Regions from separate parts of the Martinezella sp. CNPSo 3732 genome, predicted to be linked through region 2. Evidence: riboswitches for the same ligand, from Rfam matches in the RefSeq annotation. Region 2 holds a riboswitch; the other holds the start of a gene.
The links. Region 2 has a riboswitch for FMN ahead of ribB (3,4-dihydroxy-2-butanone-4-phosphate synthase). Riboswitches for the same ligand answer to the same signal wherever they lie in the genome.
Positions count from the first base shown of each region.

Region 1: another riboswitch for FMN. It lies ahead of AC13RM_RS09930 (6,7-dimethyl-8-ribityllumazine synthase); the one in region 2 lies ahead of ribB (3,4-dihydroxy-2-butanone-4-phosphate synthase).

Region 1 covers NZ_JBXSOO010000003.1:264,418-272,339, forward strand. The annotation lists gene AC13RM_RS09915 (ABC transporter permease) at 1-672, shown strand, start outside; gene AC13RM_RS09920 (ABC transporter permease) at 669-1,457, shown strand; gene AC13RM_RS09925 (ABC transporter ATP-binding protein) at 1,469-2,530, shown strand; FMN riboswitch at 2,636-2,782, shown strand; gene AC13RM_RS09930 (6,7-dimethyl-8-ribityllumazine synthase) at 2,872-3,348, shown strand; gene AC13RM_RS09935 (VOC family protein) at 3,407-3,757, shown strand; gene phnF (phosphonate metabolism transcriptional regulator PhnF) at 3,797-4,525, opposite strand; gene AC13RM_RS09945 (class I SAM-dependent methyltransferase) at 4,527-5,213, opposite strand; gene AC13RM_RS09950 (VOC family protein) at 5,330-5,725, opposite strand; gene AC13RM_RS09955 (tautomerase family protein) at 5,794-6,240, opposite strand; gene AC13RM_RS09960 (TetR/AcrR family transcriptional regulator) at 6,360-6,965, shown strand; gene AC13RM_RS09965 (ABC transporter ATP-binding protein) at 7,031-7,922, opposite strand, start outside.
Region 2 covers NZ_JBXSOO010000001.1:419,521-427,442, forward strand. The annotation lists gene AC13RM_RS01845 (sugar ABC transporter ATP-binding protein) at 1-609, shown strand, start outside; gene AC13RM_RS01850 (SDR family oxidoreductase) at 630-1,418, shown strand; gene tpiA (triose-phosphate isomerase) at 1,423-2,160, shown strand; gene AC13RM_RS01860 (glucose 1-dehydrogenase) at 2,237-3,019, shown strand; FMN riboswitch at 3,120-3,267, shown strand; gene ribB (3,4-dihydroxy-2-butanone-4-phosphate synthase) at 3,380-4,006, shown strand; gene AC13RM_RS01870 (homocysteine S-methyltransferase family protein) at 4,063-4,983, opposite strand; gene AC13RM_RS01875 (ABC transporter permease) at 5,047-5,736, opposite strand; gene AC13RM_RS01880 (ABC transporter permease) at 5,749-6,474, opposite strand; gene AC13RM_RS01885 (transporter substrate-binding domain-containing protein) at 6,487-7,260, opposite strand; gene AC13RM_RS01890 (ABC transporter ATP-binding protein) at 7,305-7,922, opposite strand, start outside.

The DNA of each region.
Region 1 (7,922 bases), on a different contig from region 2:
TGGATCAGTATCAAAATCTCGGTCGCTTCGGCGCTGGGTGGCGCGATCATTGGCTTTTACCTGGCTTGGGCACTCGTCTTGGGCGGACTTCCCGCCTGGATCCGCCATGCCTTCCTGACTTTCTCGGGGGTCGCATCGAATTTCGCCGGCGTGCCGCTGGCCTTCTCGTTCATCGCCACGCTCGGCCGCCAGGGTTTGGTCACGATATTGCTCGCTCATTTCGGCTTCAACCTCTACGGCACGGGCTTCAACCTGCTGAGCTTCTTCGGCCTGACCATTACCTACATGTACTTCCAGATACCGCTGATGGTGCTGATCATTACACCTGCGCTCGACGGCATGAAGAAGGAATGGCACGAAGCGGCTTCCATTCTCGGCGCAACCAATGGACAATATTGGCGGATGGTCGCCCTGCCGATCCTCTGGCCGAGCCTGCTTGGCACGACGCTGCTACTGTTTGCAAATTCGTTCGGCGCCATCGCGACGGCAATTGCACTTACCGGCAGCTCGCTGAATATCGTTCCGATCGTGCTCTATGCGCAGATCCGCGGCGACGTGCTGCACAATGCCAATCTAGGCTATGCGCTGGCGCTCGGCATGATCGTCATCACCGGTATTTCGAACGTCATTTATATCTTGATGCGCATGCGCGCTGAACGGTGGCAGAAATGAAGCTGCAAAAACTCTTCGCCTGGATCGCCGTTGCCATCGGCCTCATCTATTTCCTGGTGCCGCTCATCGGTACACTGGAGTTCTCGCTGCGCATGCGGCGCAACGCTTACAGCTTTGACGCCTATGCCTCCGTCTTTTCGGATTTCGGCTTCATAACGGCCTTTGGCTTCTCGATGTTGATGGCGCTTCTGACCATTATCTTCGGCATGCTGCTCGTTGTACCCACGGCCTATTGGGTGCGGCTGCGGCTACCGCAGCTTCGCCCTGTCGTAGAATTCATCACCCTGATGCCGTTGGTCATTCCGGCCATCGTCATCGTCTTCGGCTATCTGCGGCTCTATAATTCGTCGTCAATCCTGCCGCTGACCGGCTATAATTCGACGACGAACATTCTGCTCGTCTGCTCCTACATTGTATTGTCGCTGCCCTATATGTATCGTTCGGTCGATACGGCGATGCGTACCATTGATGTCGGCACGCTGACGGAGGCTGCCGAAAGCCTTGGTGCAAAATGGACAACCATCATGTTCAAATGCATCTTTCCAAACGTCATGAGCGGTGTGCTTTCCGGAGCTTTCATCACCCTTGCGATCGTCATGGGCGAATTTACCATGGCATCGCTGCTCAACCGTCCGGCATTCGGGCCCTACATGCAGCTCATGGGCGCCAATAGGGCTTACGAGCCCTCTGCGCTGGCCATCATCGCCCTTGCCGTTACCTGGCTCAGCATGGGCCTCTTGCAGCTCGTTTCCCGTTTCTCAAAATCCGCTCCGATTAAGGCGTAAGGCTTCTCACCATGGCTTTTCTCGAACTCACCCACATCAAGAAGTCCTTCGGCGACATCCAGGTCGTTCACGATTTCAACATGAAAATCGAAAAGGGGGAATTCGTCTCCTTCCTCGGACCCTCAGGCTGCGGCAAGACGACCGTGCTCCGCATGATCGCCGGTTTCGAAACGCCGACCGCCGGCACCCTGTCGATCAACGGCAAGGATCAGCGGGCGTTAAAACCGAACCAGCGCAATATCGGCATGGTGTTCCAGGCCTACGCGCTGTTCCCGAACATGACGGTGCACGACAATGTCGCTTTCGGCCTCAAGGTGGCCGGCATGGCAAAGCCCGACATCGATAAGCGCGTCAAGGAGATGCTGGCTCTCATCAAGCTCGATCATCTGGCCGGCCGCTATCCCTATCAGATGTCCGGCGGCCAGCAGCAGCGCGTGGCGCTCGCCCGCGCCATCGCCGTCAAGCCGCAGGTGCTCCTGCTCGACGAGCCGCTTTCGGCCCTCGACGCGAAGATCCGCATCTCGCTGCGCGAAGAAATCCGAGCCATCCAGCAGCAGCTCGGCATCACCACCGTCTTCGTGACGCACGATCAGGAAGAAGCCCTGTCGATCTCCGATCGCATCGTCGTCATGAATGCCGGCCGCGCCGATCAGATCGGCACGCCTTTCGAAATCTACAACACACCGGCAACCCGCTTCGTCGCCTCCTTCGTCGGCACGCTGAATCTCATCGAAGGCAAGGTCGTCGATCCCGACAGCAACCGCATCATGATCGGCGATCAGGGTGTGACCCTGAAGCAGTCGGTGACAGCCTATAAGCCGGGCGATACCGTATCGCTGGCCCTGCGTCCGGAAGCAGGTTCGCTGGCGGAATCGGCCAAGGGCGACACGGCGCTGACGGGTGAAGTCTCCTCGGCACATTTCCTGGGCTCGGTCATCCGCACCCGTATGAATGTCGCCGGCAACACGATTTCCTTCGACATGTTCAACAGCCCCGGGATGATGCCTCCGAGCGTTGGCGAGAAGGTGACGCTACGCTTCGCCTCTTCCGACCTGCTCGTTATTCAGGATTGAGCGCACCTCTGCGCCGCAGGGAAACTTTGAAAAATTATTCGCAGGCGCCGGGTCAAAAGCCCGGCGTTTTTCTTTGATTTCCATGAAGGAAAACATCTATAGTCCAGGCGTTCTCAGGGCGGGGTGCAATTCCCCACCGGCGGTATGGGGATCTTCCCCGAGCCCGCGAGCGCCTTCCGAGCTTTCGGAAGGGTCAGCAGATCCGGTGAAATACCGGAGCCGACGGTATAGTCCGGATGGAAGAGAGCAAGCAGGGTCGCACCTCCTCCGTACGGGGAGTGCCGCGTTCATGCGTGTTCGCCCAAGGGATAATTGACAACAACCCTTGAAAGGCAAAATTCATGACCATTTCGATTTCTACCCAGCCGAGCCGCGTCGCGATCATTCGGGCTCGCTGGCATGCCGATATCGTCGATCGCTCGGTCGACTCGTTCGTTGCCGAATGGCAGACGACGGAAGGTGCATCGCCGATCGATATCTTCGACGTGCCCGGCGCCCTGGAAATTCCGCTGCATGCTCAGACGCTTGCCCGCAACGGCCGTTATTCCGCAATCGTTGCCACCGCTTTCGTTGTCGACGGTGGCATCTATCGCCATGAGTTCGTTGCAAATACGGTTCTCGACGCCATGATGCGTGTCCAGCTGGACACCGGCGTGCCGATCCTGTCGGCAGTCCTGACCCCGCATCACTTCCAGGAGTCGGAAGCCCACATCCAGTTCTTCAAGGAACATTTCATCATCAAGGGCCGGGAAGTCGCCAGCGCCTGCCGCCACATCCTGGCGGAGCGCGCCAAGCTGCTGCCGGCCGTCACGGTCTGAACCAGCATCGTGGAGGCGCGGCTTGAGCTCGCCTCCACATCACAAGGGAGAAACGTCAGTGACCGTCCTACGCATCATCCCGAACCTGCCCGCCGCCGATCCCGCCACGGCCCGTCTTTTCTACCACGACCTGCTCGGCCTCGACATCGTCATGGATCACGGCTGGATCCTGACCTTCGCCTCCGAAGCGGCAACAGTGCCGCAGATCAGCGTCGCCAGCGAGGGCGGTTCGGGAACGCTCGTCCCCGACCTTTCCATCGAAGTCGACGATGTCAACATGCTCTATCAGCGCGCCACCTCCATGGGCTTCGGCATATTGTACGACCTGACGGACGAGCCATGGGGTGTCCGTCGCTTCTATGTCCGCGACCCTTTCGGCAAGGTCGTCAATATCCTCTCCCACCGCTAATTCAAGCTCGCGGAGAGCCTCAAGGGCTCCCTAGCACTCTCACCGCAGATCGAGATTGAATGTGGTGCGCTCGGCCGGCCAGACCGATTCGGAATAGGTGATCGGCACTCCATCGGTATCCGCATCCACCTTGCGCGTCACCAGCAGCGGCGCGGATTTCGGCTGGCGCAGGATCCGTGCCTCGTCGGCTGTCGGCATACGGGCCTCGATCTCCGTCGACAAGCGCTCATAGTCGGTAACGCCATAGCTGGCGAGCGCCGCCGAGATTGTCGGATATCGCAATCTGGCCTTGTCGAAATCGGGAAAACGTTCGGCTGGATAATAGGAATCACCCAATTCCACCGGAATGTCGTCGGCCGTCATCACGCCGCGACGATGGATGACCATTACCCCAACTGCCAGCTTCAGATAGCTGGCAACGCATTCCGTCGCCGGCACGATCTCATGGACGAGCAACTCGCCACCCGGCTCGAAACCCTGCTCGATCAGGTTCTTGTGAAAACGGGTGCGCTTCGACAGCGTATAGTCGAGCACGCCCCTATGAACGAAGGTTCCCCGTCCCTGCTCGGCGCGCACCAGTCCGCGTTGCTCCAGATGCCCCAGTGCCTGACGCACGGTAAAGCGGCTGACACCGAAGCGCTGCATCAGTTCGGGTTCGGTCGGCAATTTCTCTCCGGGCACGAAAGTCCCGGCGGCAATATCACCCGCCAGGATCTCGCCGATCTGATGCCAGAGGGCGCTGCCGCCCTTGCGGTCGATCGTCTCCATATCAGATACGCTTCTCGAGCCGGAACAGAAGCTTGTATTCGGCCGGATAGCTCAACGCATCGAGAATGCTCGGATAGTATTTGCGGTCTTTCGTCGCGCGCACGAAACCGTCATAGCCGAAACGCCTGACGGAAACATCGAAGCCGGCCGCCGTGAAGGCTTCGATATAGTCCTGTGGCGAGCGATCCTGCATCGGCGCATTGCTGTTGTTGCCGATCAGCTCGAGCCATTTCGGCCAAAGCGGCATTTCATTGTGGCAACCGGTCACGGCGTAGTAGACGCCCCCATCGCGCATGGCCCGGAACATCCCCTCGGCATGCTCTCTCAGTTGCGGCAGCAGATAGATCACCTCATAGCTGAAGGCCACATCGAAGCTGTCGGCAAAGGGCGATAAATCGGTCGTCACATGAAATTGGAGCGGCATATTGCCGACAGCCTCGACGGCAGCAGCCGCGGACTCCGAAGCGATATCGATGCCGACGCCGCGTCGGAACGGTCGCATGGCGTAAAGCAGCCGCAGAAAGCCGCCGCGGTTGCAGCCGAAATCCAGGATAGTCTTGGAGGAGAAATCCCGCTCCGGCACCGTCTCGATGAAGTGCCGCCAATAGGGGCTGTGCGATTCCGCCATTGCGGCGTCGCCCTGCGGTTCCTTGTGCCAGGTTGCATAAGTCATTGCTGCGTTCGTCATGATGCTCTCGCTGTTGGAGTGGACTGAACTTAAGATAGCGCAGCTTCATGACAGTGGCATGAATTCGTCCGGACGACTGGACTAATTACGATAACCCTCAATATGATGGGCTGCTACTATTGCAGGCAGTCCCCCATCCATTGCACATCGAACCGATCCGTCAGCTTGCCGTAGTAGCTGCCCCAAGGCTGAACGGCGAGCGGTGTCGTCACCCTGCCGCCTTCAGCCAATCGTGCAAAAATCCTCTCGGCAATCTCTCGGTCATCCACCATGAGCATATGAGCGGAACCTCTCATCGGCTCAGCATCATAATTGTCGGAGGCGAAGAAGTAGACGCCTCGCCCCTCAAAGCGAGCGTGCATTACCCTGCCCCGCATCGCCTCGTTGGCAAGCGGCACCCCATCCGTATCGTGACGGACTAACAGTGTCACTTCGCCAAGCCCGCAGGCCGTATAGAAAGCAAGCGCTTCCTCGCAATGTGTCGTAAAAAACAGATAATTGGCGAGTTGCATCTCCTGCCCCCTTGTTGTCGAACGAGCGACCAACGCGGCCGCCCGGTATTGATGCCAATTTCCTCACTTCAGGCGCGATGAGCTTCGACCTCAGGCGCCGCAGCGCTTGCAATCGCAGCGACAAGATCGGCATTGCTGTAGCTTTGTCCCGCAATGCCCCAGGCACCCTCGGGCGCATAGACGATATTCGACCAGATATGCTCGCGCTTGATCCGCCCTTCGGCCGCCTGCTCGACAACATCGGTCGCCCTTGCAATGAAGGCGCGCTTGGCTTCGGCAGTCGCAAGGGCGATTTCGGGCAGCTTGAGTTCAATGAAAGCCGCGGCAACGGGCTTTCCACCTGCCAGCACATGTGCGGCCGGAAGCACATTGATCGACCCGATGACATTGGCCGTCATGAATTCATTCCCGGCCAAGCCGGCAACATCGAGGACTGCATCCGTTAATCCGGCAAAGGCTTGCGCCTGCGCTTCGGATGAAAGCAGCCCTTCGGATACGGTAAGTGTAATGGGCATGGATATCTCCTTGTTGGACCTGTGACGGCAATTGATATATACCGATCACTCTTTAACGATACATATCGATCACTCTCTATGCAAGCAATAAAGAGAGATCGCTCTCAATGGAGGCGCCAATGCGCTACAGCGCCGAGCACAAGGAAGAAACCCGGACTCGTGTCGTCGCGGCCGCGGGACAAGTATTTCGCAAGGAAGGCTATGGCGGCGCAGGCATCGATGCGCTGACAAAAGCGGCCGGCGTTACCAATGGCGCCTTCTACGGACACTTCAAGTCCAAGAGCGAAGCGTTTCGCACCGCTGTCGTGGAAGGATTGGAAGAGTTGCGCCAAGCGATCCTGACGCTCAGGCAAAACCAGCCGAAAGACTGGCTAAAGGCGCTTGCCAGCCTCTATCTCGGCTACAAGCGGACCTGCGATCTCGGCGACAGCTGCACGCTGCCGAGCCTTTCGCCCGATGTGATGCGTGCCGACGAGGAAACACGTCGCGTCTATACGGCAGAGTTGAAAAAATTGATCGCCGATGTCGCCGCCGGCCTGCCGGAGAGCACGAACCCTGGCGAAACGACGGCGGATGATCGAGCCATCGTTCTTCTCGCAACGCTGAGCGGTGGCCTGACGCTTGCCCGCGCCGTCTCCGATCCCGCCCTGTCCGTGCACATAGCCGAAGTCATCGAGCGGGCTGCTCTGACGGCGGGCGATCCTTTGCGGTCGCAAGGCGAATGACGATGCAACTCAAGCAATGACAATACAGCCGAGACGGAACCTCTTGGTTCGTCTCGGCGGGTCCATTAGGCCCGGATCGCCTTGTCATTCACATCGAAACGATGCATCTGGTTCGCATCCGGCGTCGCATAAACCATCTCGTCCGGCTCGTATTTGTGTTCACCGAAGAGACGCGCGGTGAGTAGACCGGTAGTCTCCGACTCCAGATAGATGATCGTGTCCGCACCGAGATGCTCGACGTGGATGACTTTGGCGGCCCATGTACCCTGATCGCGTGCTAGCGTGATGTGCTCGGGGCGTATGCCGACGGTCTTGGCGCCACTTTGGCCGAGGCGCTCGGCCGGGATGAAATTCATCTGCGGCGAGCCGATGAAGCCCGCAACGAAGGTGTTGGCCGGACGGTTATAAAGCTCCATCGGCGAGCCGATCTGCTCGATCGCACCGGCATTGAGCACGACGATCTTATCGGCAAGCGTCATTGCCTCCACCTGATCGTGGGTAACGTAGATCATGGTTGCCTTCAGGCTGCGATGCAGCCGGGCGATTTCGAGACGTGTCTGCACACGTAGCGCCGCATCGAGATTCGACAGCGGCTCGTCGAAGAGGAAAAGCTCCGGTTCGCGCACGATGGCGCGGCCGATGGCGACGCGCTGGCGCTGGCCGCCGGAAAGCTCCGATGGCCGGCGGGCGAGATAGGGCGCTAGTGAGAGCATGCCGGAGGCCTTTTCGACACGGCCGTCGATCTCGGCCTTCGCGGTGCCGGCTTGCTTGAGGCCCAGGCCCATATTGTCCTTGACGGTCAGATGCGGATAGAGCGCATAGGACTGGAAGACCATCGAGATGCCACGCTTGGCAGGCGGTGTCACAGTCACATCCTGGCCGTTGATCAGCACGGCGCCGGAGGTCACGTCTTCGAGGCCGGCGATGCTGCGCAGAAGGGTCGACTTGCCGCAGCCG
Region 2 (7,922 bases):
GCCGGCCGCACCGAACTCGTCCGCGCCATTTCCGGTGCCGATCCGATCAGCGCCGGCTCGATCAAGCTGGAGGGTGAAGAGCTCAAGCTCCGCGATCCCGCCGATGCGATCGCCAAGGGCATCGTCATGGTGCCCGAGGATCGCAAGGAGCAGGGCCTCGTCGTCGGCCATCGCATCAGCGAAAACATCATCTATGCCAACCTCGACAAGCTTGGCGGGCGTTGGATCACATCGCGCATCAAACGTGCTTTCGCCGAAAAGGCTGTGGCGAAATTCGGCGTCAAAGGCCGGGCCGAGCAATATGCCTCGGACCTGTCGGGCGGCAACCAGCAAAAGGTCGTCATCGCAAAGTGGCTGATGCGTGACCCCAAGGTCGTCGTCCTCGATGAGCCAACCCGAGGCATCGATGTCGGCGCGCGCGCCAGCATCTACGACATCATCGTCAACCTCGCAAAGCAGGGGGTGGCCGTCATCGTCGTCAGCTCCGATCTCGAAGAGGTTCTCGGCGTATCGAACCGCATTCTCGTGCTCGCCCAAGGCAAGCAGGCAGGTATCTTGAACCGTGACGAGGCCAATGACGTCTCGGTCATGGAACTGGCGACAATCTAGACAAACAGAAAGGAAGAGCGGTGTCCGACATCACTCTGAATGCCTCGAAGCTTTTCGATCTCAGTGGACAGGTCGCGCTCGTGACCGGAGCCGGAAGCGGGATCGGGCAGCGTATCGCCATCGGTCTTGCCCAATGCGGCGCCGACGTCGCGCTTCTGGACCGTCGATCCGACGACGGCTTGGCGAACACGGCTTCGCATATCGAGGCGGCCGGCCGCCGCTCTCTCCAGATTGCGGCCGATGTCACCAGCAAGTCCTCTCTCGGGGAGGCGGTTGCGCGCACTGAAGCGGAACTTGGAGCCTTGACGCTTGCAGTCAATGCCGCCGGCATCGCCAATGCCAATCCCGCGGAGGAAATGGAAGAAGACCAGTACCAGACGCTGATGGACATCAACCTGAAGGGCGTTTTTCTGTCCTGCCAGGCGGAAGCGCGCGCGATGCTGAAGAACGGACGCGGATCGATCGTCAATATCGCCTCCATGTCCGGCGTCATCGTCAATCGCGGCCTGAGCCAGGCCCATTATAACGCCTCCAAAGCCGGCGTGATCCACATGTCGAAGTCGCTGGCGATGGAGTGGGTCGGTCGCGGCATCCGCGTCAACACCATCTCGCCGGGATATACGGCGACGCCGATGAATACGCGTCCGGAAATGGTTCACCAGACCAAGCTCTTCGAGGAACAGACGCCCATGCAGCGCATGGCAACGGTCGATGAGATGGTCGGACCTGCCGTCTTCCTGTTGTCGAATGCCGCGAGCTTCGTGACGGGCGTCGATCTGCTCGTCGATGGCGGCTTCTGCTGCTGGTGATGCGATGAAGAAACTGATTGCCGGCAACTGGAAAATGAACGGTCTCGCCTCCTCCCTGGCTGAGATCGAGGCGCTGAAGGGAATAACGGGCGAGGCGGCGTGCGACATCGTTGTCTGCCCGCCCTTCACGCTGGTGGAAAAGGCGGTCGAACGGGCGCGAGGGTCGAGGATTGCCGTTGGGGCACAGGATTGCCACGCGCAGATCTCAGGCGCCTATACCGGAGATGTTTCTGCCGAGATGCTCGCCGAAATCGGCGCTCGCTTCGTCATCCTCGGACATTCCGAACGCCGCTCCGCCTACAAGGAAATGGATGCCGTAGTCGCGGGCAAGGCTGCTGCGGTTCACAGGGCGGGGCTGATGAGCATTATTTGTGTCGGCGAGGCGCGCACAGAACGGGACGACGGAAGGGCGATCGAGGTGGTTCGTGCTCAGCTTGAAGGCTCGATTCCCAACACCGCAACCAGTTCGAACACGACGATCGCCTATGAACCAGTATGGGCGATCGGAACAGGACTGGTTCCGACCCTCGAGCAGATCGAGGAGATGCATTCATCTATCCGCCAGGCGCTTGAAAAGCGGCTGGGAGAAGATGGACAGGGTGTCAGGATCCTCTATGGCGGCTCGGTCAAAGCGTCGAACGCAAAGGCGATTTTCGGCGTTCGCAACGTTGATGGCGCTTTGGTCGGGGGTGCGTCTCTGAAGGCATCGGAGTTTGCCGGGATTATCTCGGCTGCCGTTTGAAGTCGCCAGTAACAGGCAGGGCGATCGGCCATTGAGCTGACGCCTGCTGTGGCTGTCACCGCGAAAGGAATAGGAAATGCAGCGTTTCGAAAACAAGACCGTCGTCATCACCGGTGCAAGCCGCGGCATCGGGGCTGCGATCGCCCGGCGGTTCGCACGCGAAGGTGCCAATCTAGTGGTCTCGGCCAACGAGGATTCCGTCCATGCGGTCGCCGATGCGATCAAGGCTGACGGCGGAAAGGCGATTTCCTTCGTCGGCGACGTGACGGACAAGGCTAGCGTGAAGGGCCTTTACGACGCTGCCGAGGCGGCTTTCGGCGCCGTCGATGTCTCCATCCAGAATGCCGGTGTCATCACCATTGCCCGCGTCGAGGATATGACCGAGGGCGAATGGGATAAGGTCATGGCGGTCAATACCAAAGGCGTCTTCCTCTGCGCCCAGGAGGCGATCGCCCGCATGCGCAAGCATGGCCGTGGCGGCCGCATCATCAATACCGCCTCCGGCCAGGCGCGCGACGGCTTCATCTACACACCGCATTATGCGGCATCGAAGATGGGTGTCGTCGGCATTACCCAGAGCCTTGCCAAGGAAGTCGCGACCGAAGGCATTACCGTGAACGCCTTTTGCCCCGGCATCATCGAAACCGACATGTGGGCCTATAACGACCAGGCTTGGGGCAAGCTTTTGGGCAATTACGGCCCCGGCGAACTCATGAAGGAATGGGTCGAGGGCATTCCGATGAAACGGGCCGGATCGGGCGAAGATGTCGCCGGTCTCGTCACTTTCCTTGCCAGCGACGATGCGGCCTATATCACCGGCCAGACGATTAATGTCGATGGCGGCTTGATCATGTCGTAGTTCGACAACGAGGAACGGTGCGTTCATTGGGCGGATCGGATTCTCGACGATTCGGCGATCAAAGCCTCTTGCGGAATGAGGCATTGATCCCTTATCTTCCACTTGTTCTCAGGGCGGGGTGTAATTCCCCACCGGCGGTATGGGGAGTTTCCTCGAGCCCGCGAGCGCCTTCCGAGCTTTCGGAAGGGTCAGCAGATCCGGTGAGATGCCGGAGCCGACGGTCATAGTCCGGATGGAAGAGAGCAACGCAGGAGACGCCGCGTCGTGGTGGCGTTCACATGCTTGTTCGCCCAAGGGAAAATGGTGGCCTTAACCGGCCATGCACGCCGCTCCAAACGGCAACCCTTGAAAGGCAGGAAAATGGCAATTTCGAAAATTGAAGATGCGATCGCTGCGATTGCGCGGGGCGAGATCATTGTGGTTGTCGATGATCGCGACCGCGAAAACGAAGGCGATCTGGTGATTGCCGCGGAAGCGGTCACACCGCAGGCGATCGCGTTCATGATGAACCATGCCCGCGGTCTCATCTGCGTTCCGATGGAGGGCGAGAGGCTCGACGAACTCGACATTCCGTTGATGGTGCCGCGCAACACGGAAGTCCTCAAGACCGCTTTCACCGTTTCGGTCGACTACATCCCGGAAACCACGACCGGAATATCTGCCGCTGACAGGGCGGCAACCGTTCAAGCCCTTATCAGGGATGGATCGCGTCCGGAGGAATTTGCCCGTCCCGGTCATATCTTTCCGCTTCGCGCGCATCCAAACGGCGTCCTGTCGCGTCCGGGGCACACGGAAGCAGCCGTGGATCTGGCCCGGCTTGCCGGCCTTTCGCCGGCCGGCGTCATCTGCGAAGTAGCGAATGACGACGGCACGATGGCCCGCCTTCCAGAGCTCGAAGTTTTCGCCGAGCGGCATGGCCTCCATCTTGTGACGATCGAAGATCTGATTGCCTACAGGGCTGCAAGCGCTCCCTTCAAGGCTGCCTGATCGTTCTGATACAGCCTATCCCGATCCTGCTGGGTCGATGCTTGTGGAAGGCTCTCCTACGCTCGTCGAGGATAAAGGAGGGCCTTCTTCAGCCGATGGATATGCCCGGCGCCGATCCCGCAACAGCCGCCGACCATCGTCGCGCCGGCATCGACCCACGAGCAGGCGAAGCGCGAATAGGCGTCATCATTCAGATCCTCTCGGGTCTTATGAAGGCCTTCGTTGGCGGCCGACTCGCCTTGTTCTCCCTCGAAAGCATTGGCATAGACGCCGATCTGGAGATTGTTGCCGCCCTGCTTGAAAACCTCCGCTGCCGCATCGACGGCCTTTCGCATGACTTCCGGTTTGCTGCAGTTGAACAGGAGTGCGTCGGCGCCGGATGAGGCAGCCCAGCGAGCCGCATCCTCGACCGACTCGCCGGAGCGGAGCTTGGGCGAGGCGCCGTTTCTTTGCGCGGCATCATCCGCCAGCGTGAAGGAAATCCAGAACGGCTTTCCTGTTTCAGCGACCGCAGTCCGAACCGCGTCTGCCTCCGCGATCAGGCTGAGGGTTTCGCCGAGCCAGACATCGACATAGGGGTCGAGGTTCTCGACCAGAACCTTGAGATAGTCCTGTACCCGTGACGGATCGAAATTCTGCGGCTCGTAGGAGCCGAAGATCGGGGGCAGCGAACTGGCGACCAGGACCTTTCGATCCTTGCAGGCATTGGCGGCGTCGCGCGCCAGCCGTCCGGAAAGGGCGATGAGATCGGCTCCTTCCTTCCAGAACCGCTCCTCGCCAATATGGAAAGGGACGAGTGCGTAGCTGTTCGTTGTAATGACGTCCGAGCCGGCGGTTATGAATTCGTCATGCACTTGCCGGACAATGTCCGGCGAATTGACGAGCGCCAGCGCCGACCATTCCGGTTGCTTCAGTTCCGCGCCGAGACGCAACAGTTCGCGGCTCATGCCGCCATCGAGGATCAAGGGTTTGCTCATGAATGGGATCTCCAGAATGACTCGGATCTGCAGAGAGGTTTGATCTCTCCTTCGCGCCGTGGGTTAGCGCCGCACCGGCACCTGCGCCTCCAGGAAACGGAAGCTTCGCGCGATGATGGCTGTGATGATGAGATAGAAGACGGTGACGACAACAAGCGGTTCGTAGACCAGCAGGGTGTCCTGGCGAACTTTTGTGGCAACGGCGTAAAGGTCCATCACGGTGACGGTGAAGGCGAGCGGTGTTGCCTTCAGCTGCATGACGATTTCGCCGCCGATCGTCGGCAATGCGATGCGGATGGCGCGCGGCAGCCAGATGCGTCGGGTGAGCGTCAGGGGGCGCATGCCGAATGCGCGGCCGGCTTCCAGCTCGCCTTTTGGAACGGCAAGCAACGCGCCGCGCAAAACCTCCGCCTCATAGGCTGCATAGTTCAGCGTGAAGCTGACGGCTGCGAAGAAGAAACCTTCGCGCAGGATCGGCCAGAACAGGCTCTGACGGATACCCGGGATCATTGGCAGAAGAGAGCCGATGCCGTAGTACAGCAGCCAGAGCTGTATCAGCAGCGGCGTGCCCCGGAAGAAGGTGCAGTAGCCGCGGGCAAGGGTTCGCAGGAGAGGGCCGCCGCTGACCTGGGCGAAGGCTAGGCCGATCGCGATGATGAAGCCGAAGACGACCGAAATCGCAAGCAGCGACAGCGTTTGCACGGCTCCCGTCAACAGAAGCGGCCAATAGGATGATATCCATGAGAAGGTCATGCCCGGCACTCCTCAGGCCAGCTTCGGTTGGCCGCGCCGCACACGCCGCTCCAATAGGTTGAACAGGAGGTTGGAAACGAGTGTAAGGGCGAGATAGATGAAAGCGGATGCCAGGAAAAAGATGAAGTAGTGTTTGGTGCTTGCGCCGGCGAGACGCGTAGCGAGGGCCAGTTCCTGGTAGCCGACGACTGCGACGAGAGCGCTGTCCTTGGTGACCGACATCCACAGATTGGCAAGACCGGGCAGAGCGTTCGGCAGTAGGGCGGGCAGGATGATGCGACGGAAACGCAGCCGCGGTCCCATGCCGAAAGCCTTGGCCGCCTCGATCTGGCCGACGGGGATCGCCAAGATCGCGCCGCGCAACACCTCCGTCATATAGGCGCCCTGCACGAAACCGAGCACGGCGACCGCGACAGCGAAGCCATTCAATTCGAAAGCCGGCAGATTGAGCGCAACGAGGAGCCGATTGAGGCCATCCATGCCCGCGTAATAGAGGCCGACGATCAGGATCAGCTCGGGAACGGCACGGACTGCCGTCGTATAGAGTTCGAGCAGTAGCCGGAGCGGCCTTATGCCCGAAAGCTTGCCCAACGCGCCGCCAGTACCAAGCAGAAGGCCGATCAGAAAAGCGCCGGCGGAGATGGCGACCGTGGAGGCGGCCCCGCTCAAGAGCACTCCGCCCCATCCGGGAGGATAGGGGGAGAGCAGCTCCAGAATGCCTTGTTGGGAGGTCGCCATCGCCGCGATCGTTTACTTGGCGCCGTAGATATCGAAGCTGAAGTACTTCTTGGTGATCTCGTCGTATTTGCCGCTGGCGCGCACCGCGGCGATTGCCGCGTTGAGCTTTGCCTTCAGCTCGGTGTCTTCCTTGCGAAGGCCGCCGGAAACGCCGGCTCCGAGGACTTCCTTGTCGTCGGCGACATCTCCCATCTTGGCGCAGCAATCCTTGCCGCTGTCGCTCTTCAGGAAGGCATCAAGTGCAAGCGAATCGCCAAAGACATAGTCGATGCGGCCGGCGGCAAGATCCTGAAACGCCTCGTCGAGCGTCTGGTAGGTCTTCTCGTCGGCGATCTTGGCGAAATATTTCTTGTAATATTCCGACTGGATGGTCGAGACCTGGATGCCGATGGTCTTGCCCTTGACGTCGTCTGCAGTCGCGCCGGGCTTCTGGTCCTTCGGGCCGATCAGCGTGCTGGGCGTATTATAATATTTGTCGGTGAAATCGATGATCTTTGAACGCTCCGCCGTGTTCGACATCGACGACCAGATCACATCGAACTTCTTGCTCTGCAGCGCTGGAATGAGGCCATCCCAGGAAAGTTCGACGATCGAGCATTTCTCTTTCATCTGCTCGCAAACGGCGTCCATCATATCGATTTCCCAGCCCTGCCATTTGCCGGAGGCATCCTTGGCGAAAAAGGGCGGGTAGGATTCGTTCATGATGCCGAAGCGAACCTCGGCCTGCGCCGTCATCGAAGAGAGCGCGAGCGTAAGTCCGGCGAATAGAGCGGAAACCAGTCTCATTTAAGGGATTCTCCTAATGATGTTGTCTGTGAATGGGATGTGGATCAGGTCGTCAGCATGCCGGTAAATTCCCGGCAGCGGGTGCTGATCGGGGCGTCGAAGATCTGCCTGGGCGGTCCTTCCTCCTCGATCCGTCCCTGATGCAGGAAGAGGACATGGTTCGAGACATCGCGGGCAAAGCGCATCTCGTGCGTGACCAGCAGCATGGTTCGGCCCTCCTCGGCGAGGTCACGGATGACCTTGAGGACTTCGCCGACCAGTTCGGGGTCGAGTGCCGATGTCGGCTCGTCGAAGAGCATCACGGCCGGATCGATGCAAAGTGCGCGCGCGATCGCTGCGCGTTGCTGCTGACCGCCGGAGAGGAAGGCCGGATAGGCGTCGCGCTTGTCGTAAAGTCCGACTTTATTGAGAAGCGCCTCTGCCTTTTCGATCGCCTCGCGGCGGGGAACGCCGAGGACATGCACCGGCGCCTCGATGATATTTTCGAGAACGGTCATGTGCGCCCAAAGATTGAAGCTCTGGAATACCATGCCCAGCCCGCTGCGCATCCGCTCGATCTGGCGCCAGCTTTTCGGCTGCATCTGCCCTTGGCGCCCGCCCTTCAAGGCGACTTCCTCGCCGTTGACGACGATGCGTCCGCGATCGGGCATCTCAAGCAGGTT